2 regions of the Burkholderia sp. Bp8998 genome follow, and region 2 is predicted to be linked to the other one. Evidence: riboswitches for the same ligand, from Rfam matches in the RefSeq annotation. Region 2 holds a riboswitch; the other holds the start of a gene.
What was found. A riboswitch is a leader RNA that binds a small molecule or an ion and turns the genes downstream of it on or off. The one in region 2 is predicted to bind thiamine pyrophosphate.

Region 1 (9,080 bases), on a different contig from region 2:
TGTTGTTCGCCGCGATGTACACGTCGCCGATGTTCGAGAAGAAGTTCGTCACGCTGTCGCGCACCGGCTGCGGTACCACGTACTGGTAGCCCTTCGCGACCGGCCTGAGCGCGTACGTGTCGACCGTGTCGTTGAACGTGTACATCGTCCGGTTGAAGCCTTCGAGCGGATCGCCCTTGGTCGGCGTCTGCACGGTCGCGCAACCGCTCAACGCGGCGACTGCCGCCACGGCGAGCGCGGCGTGCCTGATGCGGATCGTCTGCATGGTCATTACCCTCTTGTCTTTCTCTCGTGTGGTTATTGGGCGGCCGAACCGGACACCGCGGACGCCGGCACCGCGACCGGTGCGGGTGCGGCGGGCGCAGCCGATGCCCCGGCTGCCGGCTTGGCGCCGCCCGCGTCGGCTGCCTTGCTGTACAGGAACTGGCCGATCAGGTTCTCGAGCACGATCGCCGACTGCGTCATCGTGATCGTATCGCCCGCCTTCAGCATTTCGGTGTCGCCGCCCGGATCGAGGCCGATGTACTGCTCGCCGAGCAGGCCCGACGTCAGGATCTTCGCCGACGAATCCTTCGGGAACGGGTACTGGCCGTCGATATCGATCGTCACCAGCGCCTGGTAGGTGTTGGGATCGAAGCCGATCGCCTTCACGCGGCCGACCACGACGCCCGCGCTCTTCACGGCCGCGCGCGCCTTCAGCCCGCCGATGTTGTCGAATTTCATCCTCACCGAGTAGGTCGGCTGAAACGACAGCGAGCTCATGTTGCCGACCTTGAGCGCCAGGAACAGCACCGCAAGGAAGCCCACCACCACGAACAGGCCGACCCAGAAGTCGAGAGCAGTCTTTTTCATCGTCATCCCAAAATTTGGCTTGGCTGAGGCTTAGCTGAACATCAGCGCGGTCAGCAGGAAATCGAGGCCGAGTACGGCGAGCGACGCGAACACGACGGTCTTGGTCGTCGCGCGCGACACGCCCTCGGGCGTGGGCTTCGCTTCATACCCTTGAAACAGCGCAATGAAGGTCACGGCGAACCCGAACACGATGCTCTTGATCACGCCGTTGCCGACGTCGGCCCACACCTGGACCCCGCCTTGCATCTGCGACCAGAACGCGCCCGGATCGACGCCGATCAGCACGACCCCGACGAAATAACCGCCGAGCACGCCGACCGCGTTGAAAATCGCGGCGAGCAGCGGCATCGCGATGATGCCGGCCCACAGGCGCGGCGCGATCACCGTCTTGATCGGGTCGACGGCCATCATCTCGAGCGCGGTGAGCTGCTCGCCGGCCTTCATCAGGCCGATCTCGGCCGTGAGCGACGTGCCCGCGCGGCCCGCGAACAGTAGCGCGGTCACGACCGGGCCGAGTTCGCGCACCAGCGACAGCGCGACCAGCAGGCCGAGCGCCTGCTCGGACCCGTAGCGATTCAGCGTGTAGTAGCCCTGCAGGCCGAGCACGAAGCCGACGAACAGGCCCGACACGGCGATGATCACGAACGAATAGTTGCCGAGGAAGTGGATCTGCTTCGTGACCAGCCGCGGCCGGCGCAGCAGCGGGAAGAATTCCAGCACGAGGCGCACGAACAGCCGCGTGCCGTAGCCCGCGCGCTCGAGGCCGCCGATGACGTAACGTCCGATCGCGCTGATCATGCGCGCCCTCCGCCGAGCCCGAAATCCGCTGCCAGCGGCGGGCTCGTGTAATGAAATTTGAACGGGCCGTCCGGCGCGCCATCGATGAACTGGCGCACGCTCGGATCAGTCGACGCGCGCAGCTCGTCGGGCGTACCCTGCGCGAGCACGCCGCCGTTGGCCAGAAAATACACATAATCGGCAATCGCGAACGATTCCGGCACGTCGTGCGTGACGAGGATCGACGTCGCGCCGAGCGCCTCGTTCAGCGTGCGGATCAGGTTCGCGGTGATGCCGAGCGAGATCGGATCGAGGCCCGCGAACGGTTCGTCGTACATGATGAGCTGCGGGTCGAGCGCGATCGCGCGCGCGAGCGCGATGCGGCGCGCCATCCCGCCCGACACCTCGGACGGCATCAGGTCGCGCGCGCCGCGCAGGCCGACCGCGTTGAGCTTCATCAGCACGAGGTCGCGGATCAGGTCTTCGGGCAGGTCGGTGTGTTCGCGCAGCGCGAACGCGACGTTCTCGAACACGGACATGTCGGTGAACAGCGCGCCGAACTGGAACAGCATGCCCATCTTGCGGCGCAGCGCGTACAGGCCGTCGCGCGTCTGCGCGCCGACGTCGGCGCCGTCGAACAGCACCTGGCCGCGGCGTGCGCGCACGAGGCCGCCGATCAGGCGCAGCACGGTCGTCTTGCCGCAACCCGACCCGCCCATGACGGCGACGACCTGGCCGCGCCCGAAGCGCAGGTTCAGGTTCGACAGGACGAGGCGGTCGCCGTAGCCGAAGTCGACGTCGCGAAGTTCCAGCAGGGTCTCGGTAGGAGTGGGGCTCACGGAGCTGACAGTCCTTTTACGCAGAACGCCGAATTATAGGGCCTGCCTTGGAATGATGTCGTGACGCCGTTCCGGGCCCTGCGGTCAATGATTGTCAAATTGTCGGGCAAAACATTGCTGCGACGCAACAATCGCCGCCCGATAATCGCTGGCACCCGTGACCGCACTGACGACCGCGACGCTGCCGACGCCCGTTGCCAGCACGTCCGGCAACGCGTCGAGCCCCACGCCGCCGATCGCGACGAGCGGAGCCCGTGCCCCTGCGAAGCGCGCATAGCGGGCAATCCGCGCCAGGCCCTGCGGCGGCGCCGCGACTGCCTTGGTCGCCGTCGCGTACACGGGGCCGAGCGCCAGATAGCTCGGGCGCTCGTGCAATGCCCGCAACATCTCGTAATAGCCGTGGCTCGACAGTCCGAGCCGCAGGCCGGCGCGCGCAATCGCGGCCAGATCGGCCGTTTCCAGGTCTTCCTGACCCAGATGTACGCCGTACGCACCCGCTTCTACCGCGATCTGCCAGTGATCGTTGATGAACACGCGCGCATCGGGATAGCGGCGCCCTGCCGCGACCGCACGCGCGACCTCCTGGCGCAACGCGTCCGGGTTCGCTTCCTTCACGCGCAGCTGCACGGTCCGCGCGCCGCAATCGAGCGCGCGCTCGACCCATTCGGCGTCGGGAACGACCGGGTAGAGGCCGAGTTGCGCGGGGCACGGCGGGAATGCGGGCTCGGGTGCTGCAGCCAGGCCGGCGACGCGCGGGAACCGCGCGGCGTCGACCGGCCACGCATCGGCATCGCGCGTTTCGTCGCCGTCGCGCCACGCCAGCGCGAGCACCAGTGCATCGATCGGCGCGAAACCACAATCGAGGAACGCCGCGAGCGCCGCGATCCAGTCGTCGGCGAGCGGATGCGCGGCTTCCAGCGCGTAGCGCGCGCCCGCGGCATGCAGCACCGCGCCATGCTCGTCGAACTCGATCGCGACCGCGTCCGGTGATGCGGGGCGCGATGCGGCCGACGCGCGCGCCTGCGCGGCATGGTCGCCGGCCGACACGATCAGCACGTCGCCGTCGACCGGCACGTCGGGCGCCGCGACGCAGAGCCGCCACCGCGTCGTGCCGGTCGGCCAGTCGCCCAGCCGGGCGCGAATCCGTTCGGCCGCTTCGGCCAGCTCATCGGCCGGCGGCCAGAACGCATCGGCGAAGCGCGCGCTCATGCGCCGCCCCCGTCCTGATGCCAGAACGGCATCCCGACGACCGGCGTGCTCGCATGCGCGGTCTCGCGCGCATCCATCGGCCCGGCGAGGTAGGCCGCACGGCCGGCCTCGACACCCTGCGCGAACGCGCGCGCCATGATCTCCGGGTGCGTGGCCTGCGACACGGCCGTGTTCAGCAACACGCCGTCGAATCCCCACTCCATCACCTGGCACGCGTGCGACGGCACGCCGAGCCCGGCATCGACGATCAGCGGCACGTCCGGCAACCGCTCGCGCAGCACGCGCAGCCCGTACGGGTTCACGACGCCCTTGCCGGTACCGATCGGCGCGCCCCACGGCATCAGCGCCTCGCAACCGACGTCGAGCAGGCGCCGGCCGATCACGAGATCCTCGGTGCAGTAAGGCAGCACCTTGAAGCCGTCCTTGACCAGTTGCGCGGCCGCCTCGATCAGCCCGACCGGGTCGGGCTGCAGCGTGTAGTCGTCGCCGATCAGCTCGAGCTTGATCCAGTCGGTGTCGAAGACCTCGCGCGCCATGTGCGCGGTCGTCACCGCCTCGGCGACGGTCTGGCAGCCGGCCGTGTTCGGCAGCAGCGGCACCGCGTGACGCTTGAGCAGGTCGAAGAAGCCGGCCTCGGCGGTGCCGCCCGTCATCTGGCGGCGCAGCGCGACCGTCACCATCCCGGGGCGCGACGCGGCGATCGAATCGGACAGCGACTGCAGCGACGGATAGCGCGACGTGCCGAGCAGCACGCGGCTTGCGAAGGTTTCGCCGTACAGCGTCAGCGCGTCGGCGGAAGTGAGGGACGTCATGTCGTTTTCCTGGAAGAGCGGGGGCGAACCGGCGGCGCTCAGCCGCCCGCGACGGGGTGCACCACGTCGAGCTTGTCGCCCGTCGCGAGCGCGCGCGCCGCATGCTGCGTGCGCGCGACGAAATTGCCGTTCAGCGCGACCGCGTATGGCGGACGTGCGCCGTACGCGGCGAGCGCGTCGGCCACCGTCGCGCCGTCGGGCAGCGTCAGCGTCTGTTGGTTGATCTGGATATCCATGAGGCTTGATCGAATTCGGTCGGCGGCGCGCGTCAGGCCGGCTGGCGCGCGTCGTCGCGGTGATGAAGGAGCGTCGGCCAGCGCGCGGCATCGCGCCACGCGGCGAACGCGTCGGCATCGGCGAACGCGCCGCCGAGTGCCGCTTGCGCGAACGCGGCCGCCGCCTGCGCGACTTCCGGCGCGATCATGAAGCCGTGCCGGTACAGGCCGTTGACGGCGAGCGTCGTCGCGCCGTCCCAGATCACCGCCGGGCGGTGATCGGGCAATGTCGGGCGGCACTGCGCGTTGAGCTCGAGGATGCGCGCCTCGCCGAACGCCGGGTGCACGGAGAACGCCGCGCTCAGCAGTTCGAGCGCCGAGCGCACGCTGACGGGCGACATGTCCTCGCCCTCCACCTCGGTTGCGCCGATCACGTACAGGTCGTCCTGTTTCGGCGCGATGTACAGCGGATAGCGCGGATGTAGCAGCCGCACGGGCCGCGTGAGCCCGATGCCGGGCGCACGCACGCGCGCGACTTCACCGCGGATGCCGCGCAGCGCGGGGAGCACGGATTTCGCGCCAAGCCCGCGGCAATCGATCGTGAAATGCGCGTCGGGCCGGTTCGCATCGTCGATCGTCGCGTGCCAGTGCAGCTCGGCGCCGCGTTGCGCGAGGCCCGCCGCGAGTGCGCGCAGCGCCTGCCGGTTGTCGAGCTGCCCTTCGCGCGGCAGCATCAGGCCGCGCGCGAAGCGCCCCGCGAGCGCGGGTTCGGCCGCGTCGACCTGTGCACCGGCCAACGCGACGAAGCCGCCGTCGAACAGTTCGGCCGGCGCGTTCGCGCGCACGCGCCGCTCGAACAGCGGCGCCTCGGCACGATCCGCGTGATGCCAGACGACGAGCGTGCCGTGATGCTGAAAGAACACGGGTTCGGGCAGTTCCGCGAGCCATTGCGGCCAGCGCGCGAGCGATGCGGCGCCGAGCTCGGTGATCAGCAACTCGGCACTCGCCGCCTCGGCGAGCGGCGCGAGCATCGCGGCCGCGACCCACGCGGCCGACTGCTCGCCGTCCGGGCCGCCGCGTTCGTACAGCGCGACGCGATGCCCGTCGCCCGCGAGCCGCCAGGCGATCAGGCGGCCGACGAGGCCGCCGCCGAGTACCGCGAAATCCGGCCGGGAAGCGAGGAGGTTCATCGCACGCCCTCCCCCCGAACCGCGCGGACGCGTGCGACGGACGTCGACGTGCACACACCGTCCCGTGCGAACGCACGCGACAGTGGATCGGGAACAGCGCAAAAGACTGAAGATTGAGCGGTCATCATTCCTTCCGTAACGCGCGACGCGCGTACCCAAAAGGACGAAACCGGCAGCAAAGGCCGGCCGGGCGGGACTCGGGCGCTGACCATGTGGGATGGCAGCCAGCGCGGCCCGGCGGGATCAGAAACTTCCCTCGCCGGTATTACCCGGATCGGGTGCGAAGGGTCTTTCTCAGCCTCGCCGCGTTGCCCGGAACTGTCCGTCGGCCGCGCTCGAAGCACCCCTGTTTCGTCGTCGGCCATTAGACCATAAAAGCGGAAAGCCCCGCAAACTGTCCCCTTGCGGCAAATTCGCCGTCGCGCCGCGCCGCTCTGGCACAATGCCCGCAGGCCGGCCGCGCGAGCGGCCGGTTGCCGCGTCACCGTCGGCCTTAAGTGCCGTTTAAGACGCGCGGGCCACCATCCGGACGCTCGCCGTCAGTCGGCACCTCGTCCCGGATTGCCGTATCGCGGCGCGCGTCCGGCTTCGCCCGGCCCGCGCGCCGGCTACTCATCAGGAAGCACATGACCCAATCGATCGATTCCGTCCGCTCCGCCTCCGACGCGCTGCAGGACGAGCGCCCGGTATCCGCATGGAGCCTCATCAAGCCCTACTGGGTGTCGTCCGAATGGAAAGTCGCGTGGGGGCTGCTGGTCACGATCATCGCGATCAACCTCTGCGTGGTCTGGATCAACGTCAAGCTGAACAAGTGGAACGCGCAGTTCTATAACGCGCTGCAGTCGAAGGACGTCCACGACTTCCCGAACCTGCTGATGCAGTTCTCCGCGCTCGCGTTCGGCTTCATCATCCTCGCGGTGTACGGCCGCTACCTGCGCCAGATGCTCGGGTTCCGGTGGCGCCAGTGGCTCACCGACCGGTTTCTCGACCAGTGGCTCGGCGATCGCGCGTTCTACCGGATCGAACGCGACCGCCTCGCCGACAACCCCGACCAGCGGATCACCGACGATCTCCAGTCGTTCGCGACGACGACGCTCGCGTTGTCGCTCGATCTGCTGTCGACGGTCGTCACGCTCGTGTCGTTCATCACGATCCTGTGGTCGCTCGCCGGCGCGCTGACGCTCTCGCTCGGCGCGACGCCGATCACGATCCCCGGCTACATGGTGTGGGCGGCCGCGCTGTACGCAGTGGTCGGCTCGCTGATCATCCAGAAGGTCGGCCACCCGCTCGTGTCGATCAACTACCAGCAGCAGCGCGTCGAGGCCGACTTCCGCTTCGGGCTGATCCGCGTGCGCGAGAACGCCGAGCAGATCGCGTTCTACGACGGCGAGAAAACCGAGACCGGCAACGCGCAGAGCCTGTTCATGCGCATTCGCGACAACTGGTGGCGCGTGATGAAGTACACGAAGCGCCTCACGTTCGTGCTGAGCTTCTACGGGCAAATCGCGATCATCTTCCCGCTCGTCGTCGCGGCGCCGCGCTATTTCGCGGGCGCGTTCTCGTTCGGCGTGCTGATGCAGATCTCGTCCGCGTTCGGTACCGTCAGCGATTCGTTCTCGTGGTTCATCAACAGTTACTCGACCCTCGTCGAATGGCGCGCGACCGTCAACCGTCTGCGTGAATTCAAGCGCGTGATGGGTACGTCGCACCTGAAGGAAAGCCTGTCGCCCGCGACCGAGCACGGCGGCATCAACCTGCACTACGTCGATGCCGCGAAGCTGTCGACGTCGTCGCTGAAGCTCGCGCTGCCGAACGGCAACGCGCTCGCGAACATCGGCAACCTGACGATCGAACCCGGCTCGCGCTGGCTCGTGATCGGCAAGTCGGGTTCCGGCAAGAGCACGTTCATGCGCGCGCTCGCGGGCCTGTGGCCGTTCGGCGACGGCGCGATCGACGCGCCGGTCGGTGCGCGGATGATGTTCGTGCCGCAGACGAGCTACTTGCCGATCGGCACGCTGAAGGCCGCGCTCACCTATCCGGCCACGCCCGACGCGTTCACCGACGACGCATGCCGCGACGCGTTGCGCGCGTGCCGCCTCGAAGACTACGTCGAGCGCCTCGACGAGACCGGCCACTGGACGCGTGTGCTGTCGCCGGGCGAACAGCAGCGCCTCGCCGGCGCGCGCGTGCTGCTGCACAAGCCGGACTTCCTGTTCCTCGACGAAGCGACGAGCGCGCTCGATGCCGACAACGAAGCGCGGCTCTATCACCTGTTCGCCGAACGGCTGCCGAAGGCCGCGATCGTCAGCATCGCGCACCGCGAGGCGCTGGCCGCGTTCCACGTCGGCACGATCAACGTCGAACGCGTGAACGACAGCGACAAGGTCGCCGCGTAACCGCAAAAAAGGCCGGCGCATACCGCGCCGGCCTTCTCTTCCTCGTCCTTCCCGCTACGCCAGCGCGACCGGCGCCGACACGATCGGCACATGCGACACGCCGTCGTGCGACAGCCGGCTTTCAAATAGCGTCAGCGCGACGAAACGCAGCGCGACCGGCCGCCCGGTCGCACCGCCGCGCGCAGGCTGCCCGTCCGCGTCGCGCGGTAGCCGCGCGAGCGTGACGTGCGGCCGGAACGGCCGGCGGTCGGCCGGCACGCCCAGTTCGCGCAGCAGCGCGGACACGTCGGCATTCAGCGCCGCACAGGCGGGATCGGGCGCCAGTTCCGCGACGATCAGCCTCGCGCGCGGCAGGCTCGGCCACCACGCGATCCGCTCGACCAACTGTAACGGCAGCGCGTGCCGAGCCGCGAGGGCCGGCAGGCGCGCGGCCAGCGCATTGCACAGCTCGCGTTCGATTGCACCGATGAACGCGAGCGTCACGTGCAATTGAGCCGGCATCGTGCGCCGCGCGCCGCGGGTGACCGGCAACGCGTGCAGCGCATCGCGCGATGCCGCATCCGGCACCAGCGCGACGAACGCACGGAGCCGGTCGCCGTTCATGACTCGCGCACCGCCACGCGCGCTTCGACCACCGCATCCTCCGAAGCCGGACGCTGCGGCAGCGGACCGTGCTCGCCCCACACGTCGGCGGGCAACATGCTTGCAAGCTCGGGAATCGTGTTGCGCGTGAACACCGGATCGGCGACACCTTCCGCGCGCTGGCGGCGATAGTCGCGCCACGCGGCAT
Region 2 (9,080 bases):
GACACGGCCGACGCGCGCATCGAAGGAGCGGCGGCTCGAACACAAGTCGCGCCGCAGCGTGGTGAAGTCCGGAAGAGGGAAGGTGATCGACTGACGAAAGGCTGAACCGGCGGTGTGGCGGGCGAGCCCGTGCCGCCGCCTCTGCTACCGCATCACGGTGCCCGCGCTGTCGAGCACGAAGTCGACGCAGAACACGACGAGACGGCTCTGCGCGCGAATCGCGACGGCCGCCGTATAGCAGTCGCGGCCTTCGGTCAGCGAGAAGTGCGGGCCCATCAGCGCGACGCGCCCGGGCGCCGCGATCGCGCGCTGGAAGTACGGGCGCCGCGACCAGTTGCTGTGCGTCTCCGGGAACAGCGGCGCGAGCCGCGTGCCGCCCGCCTGACCGTCCTCGGGGCGTGCGCCGATCGACGGCAGGAACTGTTCGCCGATCTCGTCCGTGACGAACACGCGGCGTGCGGCCGGCACCGCGAATACGCGCTGCGCGGCGTCCTGCAGGTTGCCGCTCGCGGAAAACGCGGCCGCGCCGGTGAGCACGAGGCGCTCGATCGCGTCGAAGCCCGGTTGCTCGGCGATCGCCGGCGTATGCCGGTGGGCGATGAAGCGTTGCCACGCGGCGTCGAGCATCGCGGGTGCCGCGGCGCTCGCGTGCGCGATCGACGCATCGGGCTGGCCGAACTGGAAGCCCTGGACGAAATCGATATCGGCCTCCATCAGCGCCTGCAGCGCATCGTCGCTTTCGACGCCCTCGGCGAGCACCATCGCGCCGGCCTGATGGAGCATCGATACCAGGTGATGCATGATGCGGCGATCCTCGGCCGACGCGTTCGCGCGCTCGACGAGCGATCGATCGAGCTTGACGATATCGGGCCGTGCGCGCCACACGCGATCGAAATTCGAGAATCCGGTGCCGAAATCGTCGATCGCGATCAGGAAGTCGCGATGCTGGATCATGTCGATCGTGCGGGCAAGCGCGGCTTCGTCGCGCGCCGGCTGCTCGACGACTTCCAGCACGATGCGGTTCGGCGGCAGTGCGAAATGACGGCACAGCGCCTCGACGAATTCGCGCTGCACGAGGCCCGTGTCGAGCACGCGCGGTGTCACGTTCAGGAACAGCCAGCCGTCGCCGATGCCTTGCGCGACGAAGTTGGCCGTATGCAGGCAGCGGGCGAGCCGGTCGAGCAACAACGCGTCGGCAGCGGCGCGCGTCTTGTCGAACAGCGCGACCGGCGAAGCCAGCGTGCCGTTTTCGTCCACCACGCGCAGCAGCGCTTCATAGCCGACCACGCGCTTGTGCGTGATCGACAGCACGGGTTGAAACACGCTGCGCAGCGTCGTGTCGCGATACGTGGCGATCCAGCCGCTGGGCGTCGGTGTCAGGCGTTCGAGCAGGGAATCGAGCGAGAGGTCGCGGGAGGGCTTCATGTCAACGGTGCCCCGGGGCGATCGGGGGGCGGTATCGTGCGCGCCACGCAGAAGCCGTCGCACGCGCAGGTGGACGCGAAAGAACGTGGTGCATCGTGACCGCCTTCTGCGGATGAGTGTTACGAGTGTAACGGGAATGGCGCGGCACGCGTATCAGGGTAACTCCAGACGCAAACGCTACACCGACGTGTGGACGGGGCTGTCCGCCCGGCAGCGCGCGACACGCAAGGATTGCTGGTCCGCACGCGGCGACAGTGCCGCGTGTGCCGCGTGTGCCGCGTGCATTGCGTGCATTGCGTGCGAAGAATGGGGGAGAGCGGGAAAACAGGGGAGCCGGGCGGCTGCATCGGCATCGGGTGAAAAACGATAAGCGCCGTCGCGCACCGGTCGACGTGCGGCGCATGCGGATCGGCGGCTGGCGCGTCGCGGGGAACCCGGACGGGCGGGGTGCCGGCCCCGACGCCTTTCAGGCCGCTTCGCCGCCGCGCGGACGGAGCCCCGGAATCCGCTTGATCACGCCGGTCGCAAGCGCGGTGCCGACGAGCACGATCGCGCAACCCTCGATCATCACGACCGATACATGTTCGCCGAGGAACAGCGCGCCCCATAGCAGGCCGAATACCGGGATCACGAACGTCACAGTAATCGCACGGGCCGGGCCGACATGCGCGATCAGATAGAAGAAGATGAAATACGCGATGCCCGTGCACGCGATGCCGAGCGCGAGCACGGCGCCCCACGCATGCATGCTGACGGCTGCAGCGGGCCACGTCGCGATCGCGAACGGCAGCAGCAGCACGGTCGAGCCGATCATGCTGCCGGTCGCGTTGACGAGCGGATCGACGCCGCTGAGCTTGCGCTTCGTATAGTTGGCCGCGATGCCGTACAGCAGCGTCGCGCCGAGTGCAGCGGCGGCGGCCAGCGCGGTCGCGCTGGCGCCAGTGCTGCCGTGTGCGTGGGCGATCTGATCCCACACGAGCGTGAGCACGCCGGCAAAGCCGATCACGAGGCCGAGTGCGCGCGGTAGCGACAGCTTGTCCTTCAGCCACAGGTACGCGACGAGCGCGCCCCACAGCGGCGTCGTCGCGTTGATCACCGACGTCACGCCGGCCGACAGCGTCAGTTCGGCATAGGCGAACAGGCAGAACGGTGCGCCCGAGTTCAGCACGCCGACGACGAACAATGGCCACGCGTGCCGGCGCAGCCGCGCGCCGAGGTCGGCTGGCTTGATGCGCGTGAGCGCGAGGCCCGTCAGGAACAGCGCGCCGATACCTACCCGCAGCGCCATCAGCGGCGCGACGCCGAAATCGGCGACGCCGACCCGGATGAACAGGAACGACGCGCCCCACAGGGCGGCGAGGATGGTCAGCAGCAAGGCGTTCTTGGGCGACATCGAGCGTGGCGGGCGAGGGGACGGGATGCGAAGGATCTTACACCGCGTGACCGCGCCGTCGTTTCACGATCGGATGAAACGACAAGAAACGGGAAATCCGTTCACCGCCGACGCGCGAACCGGCCGGGCGGCCGGCGCGGCCGTTCAATGATGGCGCCAGCCGCCGCGTCCGCCGAAGCCGAAGTTCAGCGACACCGCGGGACCCCAGTAACCGCCCCAGGCCGGAGCATAGGCAGGGGCCGGATAGTAGTACGCGGGGCCGGGGTCGACGTACACGGGCGCGGGCTGCACCGGCGCCGCCGCGTAATAGCCGGACGGGTAGTAGCCGTAAGGGTAGTAACAGCCGGCGAGTGTCGCGCACGCGAGCGTTGCGGCGACGAGGGTCCTGTTCATGATGTTTCTCCGGCGGCGCCGGCAATCGGCAGATGCTTAAGCTTAGGCCGCGCGGTGATGACAAGGTGCGCAAAACGGTAACGGATCATTTCCGCATACGGATTCGGCATGCCGGGCGAACGCCGCCGCCGGATGCGAAAACGGCGCTTCCGCATCGCGGAAGCGCCGTCTGGTCGAAACGTGCCGCGCGTCGCGCGGCAGGCGGGCGCCGGGCCGGCTTACTTGCCGACCTGGTTGCCGATGATGCCGCCGGCTGCCGCGCCGCCCAGCGTCGACAGCGCGTTGCCGCCGATCGCCGCGCCGGCGACGCCGCCGACACCCGCACCGATTGCCGTATCGCGCTGGCGTCGTGTCATCGAATCGCAGGCCGACAGGCTGGCCACCGTCGTGACGAGCAGCGCGCATACCCCAAAACGCCGAATCGAAGCATTCATGATCGTTGTCCTTGTGGGAGTGAACAGAGGTCGCGTGACCGCATGGCGGCCGTGCATGAACTCAATCTACCTGCCGTCCCGTGGGGCTGCTGTAAGGACTTGTTAAGGCGCGGACGGTTTCGTAATCAATTGTTTCCCTTGTGCCGGCAGGCACAATGCATGCGCGAGCGCGCAAAAAAGCCCGCTCGAAAGCGGGCTGCGTGCAGTGCGCGACGATGCGGTCCGTGCGGACCGCCGAGTTCGCGTGCGGGCTTACTGACGGTGATAGATCTCGGCGCCGGTCTTCACGAACTCGACCGCCTTGACTTCCATCCCCTTTTTCAGCGCTTCGCTTTCCGACACGCCCTGCTGCGCCGCGAACTCGCGCACGTCCTGCGTGATCTTCATCGAGCAGAAGTGCGGGCCGCACATCGAGCAGAAGTGCGCGACCTTCGCGGAATCCTTCGGCAGCGTCTCGTCGTGGAATTCGCGCGCCTTGTCCGGATCGAGACCGATGTTGAACTGGTCTTCCCAGCGGAACTCGAAACGCGCCTTCGACAGCGCGTTGTCGCGCACCTGCGCGCCGGGGTGACCCTTGGCGAGGTCGGCCGCGTGCGCGGCGAGCTTGTACGTGATGATCCCTTCCTTCACGTCGTCCTTGTTCGGCAGGCCGAGGTGCTCCTTCGGCGTCACGTAGCACAGCATCGCGGTGCCGAACCAGCCGATCATCGCGGCGCCGATGCCCGACGTGATGTGGTCGTAGCCCGGTGCGATGTCGGTGGTCAGCGGCCCGAGCGTGTAGAACGGCGCTTCCTTGCACCAGTCGAGCTGGAGATCCATGTTCTCCTTGATCAACTGCATCGGCACGTGGCCGGGGCCTTCGATCATCACCTGCACGTCGTGTTTCCACGCGATCTGCGTGAGTTCGCCGAGCGTCTTCAGTTCGCCGAGCTGCGCTTCGTCGTTCGCGTCGTAGATCGAGCCGGGACGCAGGCCGTCGCCGAGCGAGAAGCTCACGTCGTACGCCTTCATGATCTCGCAGATCTCTTCGAAGTGTTCGTACAGGAAGCTTTCCTTGTGATGCGCGAGGCACCACTTCGCCATGATCGAGCCGCCGCGCGACACGATGCCCGTCATCCGGTTCGCGGTGAGCGGCACATACTGCAGGCGCACGCCCGCGTGGATCGTGAAGTAGTCGACGCCTTGCTCGGCCTGTTCGATCAGCGTGTCGCGGAAGATTTCCCAGGTCAGGTCCTCGGCCTTGCCGTTGACCTTTTCGAGTGCCTGGTAGATCGGCACCGTGCCGATCGGCACCGGGCTGTTGCGGATGATCCACTCGCGCGTTTCATGGATGTGCTTGCCGGTCGACAGGTCCATCACCGTGTCGCCGCCCCAGCGGATCGCCCACGTCATCTTGTCGACTTCCTCGCCGATCGACGACGTGACGGCCGAGTTGCCGATGTTCGCGTTGATCTTCACGAGGAAGTTGCGGCCGATGATCATCGGCTCGGATTCCGGATGGTTGATGTTCGCGGGGATGATCGCGCGGCCGCGCGCGATTTCGTCGCGCACGAACTCGGGGGTGATCTCGGCGAGCGCGTTCGCGCCGAAGGCCGCGGCGCCGAACGCCTGGCCCGGGTGCTGGCGGCCCATCATCGCGGCGAGCTTCGCGCCGTTCGGGCCGCTCGACTTCAGGCTCTCGATGTACTCGGCGCGGCGCTGGTTCTCGCGGATCGCGATGTATTCCATTTCCGGCGTGATGATGCCCTGACGCGCGTAGTGCATCTGCGTGACGTTCTTGCCGGGCTGCGCGCGGCGCGGGTTGCGGTGCAGGCCCGGGAAGCGCAGGTCGGCGGTGGCCGGGTCGGCCGCGCGCTCGAGGCCGTACTGGCTCGACAGGCCGTCGAGCACTTCGGTGTCGCCGCGCGCTTCGATCCAGCGCTGGCGCAGCGCGGGCAGGCCCGCGCGGATGTCGATCTTCGCGTCCGGATCGGTGTAGGGGCCCGACGTGTCGTACACGTAGATCGGCGGATTCTTTTCGCCGCCGAAGCCGGTCGGGGTGTCGGCCTGCGTGATTTCACGCATCGGCACGCGAATGTCGGGCTGCGAGCCGGTTACATAAACCTTTCGCGAATTGGGCAGCGGCGCGACGGCAGCGGCGTCGACGTGGGCGTCGGCAGACAGAAACTTCGGATTGGCGTTCATGCAATCTCCTGTGTGAGCGCCGGACAGGCGCTTCGGCGCTTGCCCGGAGCCCTTGACGAATGTGGGGCTCGCGCTAAGCAGGAGACGAGGCTTGGTGAGGCGGCGGATTTCGTCAGAAGGATGGCGGCGAAATCCGTACGCTTCCCTGCGCTGGCATTATCCAGATCAGGTTCAAAGGGTATTTCTCACCCGCAATGCCGGTTGTTTGACCGAACGCATTGCAGGACCCCCGCGTTAGCAGCGCACACGATACACTGGCTTGGCGGCGGTTTCAACCGGGGGAGGATCGGCTGTTCCGGTGCGGCCGCAGCATGACGGGCGGCGCGATGGCCCGTCGAAATGGCAGCGTGCGTTGCCGCCGCGTGGTCCGAAGGATCGACCGGCCGCGGCGAAGCGGTGCAACATGGCGTGCTTTCACACGTCAAAAAAATTCCGCAGCGGCTGTCATTTCTCGCGACGTCGTCCGTCTATTCGGCTCCTTAAACCCATGTTTGGAGAGATGTCATGAAAAAAGTACTGATCGCCGCCTGCGTTGCAGCTTTCGCCACGGTCGCCACGGGCGCGTTTGCGCAGAACGATGCGATGTCGAAGGACAACTCGTCGATGTCGAAGGACGCGATGGGCCACGACGCGATGGCGAAGGATGCGATGGGCCACGACGCGATGGCGAAGGATGGCGCGATGAAGAAGGGCGCCATGAAGAAGCATGCGATGAAGAAGGACGCGATGGGCCACGACGCGATGGGCAAGTCGTCGTCGGGCGACAAGATGGCGCCGTCGAACTGACGGAAGCCGGGCAGGGCGCGCGGCCGGCGCGTGTGCTGCACGACGGCCGCCCGCCCGCGTCTCGTTTCGTCTCGTCTCGTCGACGCGTTCCGGGAGTCTTCATCATGCAAACCATTCCCGCCTCCGGGCGCGCGGCCACGCCGCCCGCGCGCCCGATCCATCCGCTGTGGGTGAGGGTGAGCCACTGGCTCAACGCGCTCGCGGCCATCCTGATGGTGCTGTCCGGCTGGCGCATCTACGATGCGTCGCCGATCTATCCGCCATTCGTGTTTCCGCATGGCATCACGCTCGGCGGCTGGCTCGGCGGTGCGCTGCAATGGCATTTCGCGGCGATGTGGCTGCTCGTCGCCAACGGGCTGTTCTACCTGACGATGTCGATCGCGACCGGACGCCTCGCGCGCAAGATGCTGCCCGTCACGCCGGCGTCCGTGTGGCGCGACGTGCGCGCCGCGCTGCGCGGCCGGCTCGCGCACGACGACTTGAGCGTCTATAACGCGGTGCAGCGTGCCGCGTACCTGGTCGCGATCGTCGATCTGATCGTGCTGGTGCTGTCCGGGCTGACGATCTGGAAGTCGGTGCAGTTCCCGCTGCTGCGCGAACTGTTCGGCGGTTACGACAACGCGCGCGTCGTGCATTTCTGGGCGATGTCGCTGCTCGTCGCGTTCTTCGTCGTGCACGTCGCGATGGCGCTGCTGGTGCCGCGCTCGCTGCTCGCGATGCTGCGCGGGCGCTGACCCGTCAACTTCGGGTGAAGGAAATCATCATGTCGGAATCCGAAACCAGGCGCGATGGTTCGCGCTGGACCCTCGACCGCAAGTCGCTCGAGCTCGATGTGCGCCGCGAGCTGGAGATGCCGTCGCGGCGGCTGTTCAATCGGCGCATCCTGACGCTCGGCGGGCTGACGATGCTGACCGGCTGCACGCTGCACGACGACGCGTCGGTCAATACGTTCCTCGAGAAGGTGTCGCGCATGAACGATCGTGTGCAGGCCTGGCTGTTCAGCGGCGAGCGGCTCGCGCCGACCTATACCGAAGCGGACATCACGCGGCCGTTCCCGTTCAATGCGTATTACGGCATCGACGACGTGCCGCACGTCGATGCGTCGACCTACCGGCTCGTGCTGTCGGGCCGCGTGACGGGCAAGCGCGAGTGGACGCTCGACGAGCTGTATGCGCTGCCGCACGCGGAGCAGATCACACGGCACATCTGCGTGGAAGGGTGGAGCGCGATCGGCCGCTGGGGCGGCACGCCGTTCGGCGCGTTCCTGGCACGCGCCGGTGCCGATACGCACGCGAAATACGTCGGTTTCAAATGCGCGGACGACTACTACGAAAGCATCGACATGCCGACCGCGCTGCATCCGCAGACGCTGCTCGCATTCGATTACGACGGCCATCGCCTGCCGCCCGAATTCGGCTTTCCGATGAAGCTGCGGATGCCGACCAAGCTCGGTTACAAGAATCCGAAGCACATCATGGAAATCTTCGTGACCGATACTTTCCCGGGCGGTTACTGGGTCGATCAGGGGTACAACTGGTTCGGCGGATCGTGAACGGCGGGGCGCGCACGCAGGCGCGCGTTGCCGAGCATCGGCGTGCGGCGCGTATCCGGCCCCGGATTCCGTTCGTCCGGATGCCGAAAATGTCGCGCCGAAACGTCAGTCGATATCCTTTCAGACAGGTCTGACGATGCTTTCGAATCCTTGATGCCATAATGCCGAGCGTGCGTGGACGAAGCCGTTCGCGCACGTTTTTCCCGACCCTCTGCCGCCGCTTGCCGGTTCTTATTCGTCGCCGTTCGCACTGCCATGTCGTTCCGCACGTCCGTCTCCGCCTTCCCGGTCCCGTCAGGGCCGTTTGCCGGCCTCTCCGGCGTCTTTCAGCGGAGCACGCGGCACGTCGTGCGGGCAGGCTGAACGATGACCCCGCTCGATCGCCTCCTCGATTTCTTCGCCCGCCTGCCGATCCGCGTCCGCCTGCCGCAAAGCCGCGGTGGCCGCGTCGCGCTGGCCCTGGTATTCATCTATTTCGTCTGGGGTTCGACCTACAGCGGCCTGCATTTCGCGCTGCAGTCATTCCCGCCGCTGCTGCTGTCGGGGCTGCGCAACCTGCTCGGCGGGATGGGCCTGTTCATCTTCGCGCTACGGCGCAAGCCCGAATGGCCGACGTTGCTGGAAATCCGCAACTCGGCGATCGTCGGCACGATGCTGGTCGCGCTGTCGTCCGGCACGATCGCGCTCGGGATGCGCACGGTCAGCAGCGGCTCGGCCGCGGTGATGGTCGCCACGGTGCCGCTGTTCGCGACCGTGATCGCGGCGGTCGCCGGGCGTCCGGTCGCGAAGGGAGAGTGGGCGGCCGTCGCGCTCGGGATGGTCGGCATCGTCGTGCTGAATTCGGGCGGCGCGGCCGCCGCGAACTCGGCGCTCGGCACGGTCTGCGTGCTGGCCGGCGCGCTGTTCTGGGCGG

Region 1: another riboswitch for thiamine pyrophosphate. It lies ahead of DIE06_RS16635 (FAD-dependent oxidoreductase); the one in region 2 lies ahead of thiC (phosphomethylpyrimidine synthase ThiC).

Annotation. Positions count from the first base shown of each region.
Region 1 covers NZ_QTQF01000015.1:28,555-37,634, reverse strand. The annotation lists gene DIE06_RS16670 (VacJ family lipoprotein) at 1-265, opposite strand, end outside; gene mlaD (outer membrane lipid asymmetry maintenance protein MlaD) at 298-858, opposite strand; gene mlaE (lipid asymmetry maintenance ABC transporter permease subunit MlaE) at 883-1,650, opposite strand; gene DIE06_RS16655 (ABC transporter ATP-binding protein) at 1,647-2,468, opposite strand; gene thiE (thiamine phosphate synthase) at 2,553-3,677, opposite strand; gene DIE06_RS16645 (thiazole synthase) at 3,674-4,489, opposite strand; gene thiS (sulfur carrier protein ThiS) at 4,528-4,725, opposite strand; gene DIE06_RS16635 (FAD-dependent oxidoreductase) at 4,758-5,894, opposite strand; TPP riboswitch at 6,129-6,252, opposite strand; gene DIE06_RS16630 (ABC transporter ATP-binding protein/permease) at 6,521-8,290, shown strand; gene thpR (RNA 2',3'-cyclic phosphodiesterase) at 8,345-8,893, opposite strand; gene DIE06_RS16620 (sodium:alanine symporter family protein) at 8,890-9,080, opposite strand, start outside.
Region 2 covers NZ_QTQF01000035.1:28,570-37,649, reverse strand. The annotation lists gene arfB (alternative ribosome rescue aminoacyl-tRNA hydrolase ArfB) at 1-94, shown strand, start outside; gene DIE06_RS28530 (EAL domain-containing protein) at 145-1,425, opposite strand; gene DIE06_RS28520 (DMT family transporter) at 1,892-2,818, opposite strand; gene DIE06_RS28515 (hypothetical protein) at 2,963-3,211, opposite strand; gene DIE06_RS28510 (glycine zipper 2TM domain-containing protein) at 3,430-3,645, opposite strand; gene thiC (phosphomethylpyrimidine synthase ThiC) at 3,898-5,829, opposite strand; TPP riboswitch at 5,954-6,070, opposite strand; gene DIE06_RS28500 (pentapeptide MXKDX repeat protein) at 6,334-6,615, shown strand; gene DIE06_RS28495 (cytochrome b/b6 domain-containing protein) at 6,720-7,349, shown strand; gene DIE06_RS28490 (molybdopterin-dependent oxidoreductase) at 7,379-8,167, shown strand; gene DIE06_RS28480 (EamA family transporter) at 8,534-9,080, shown strand, end outside.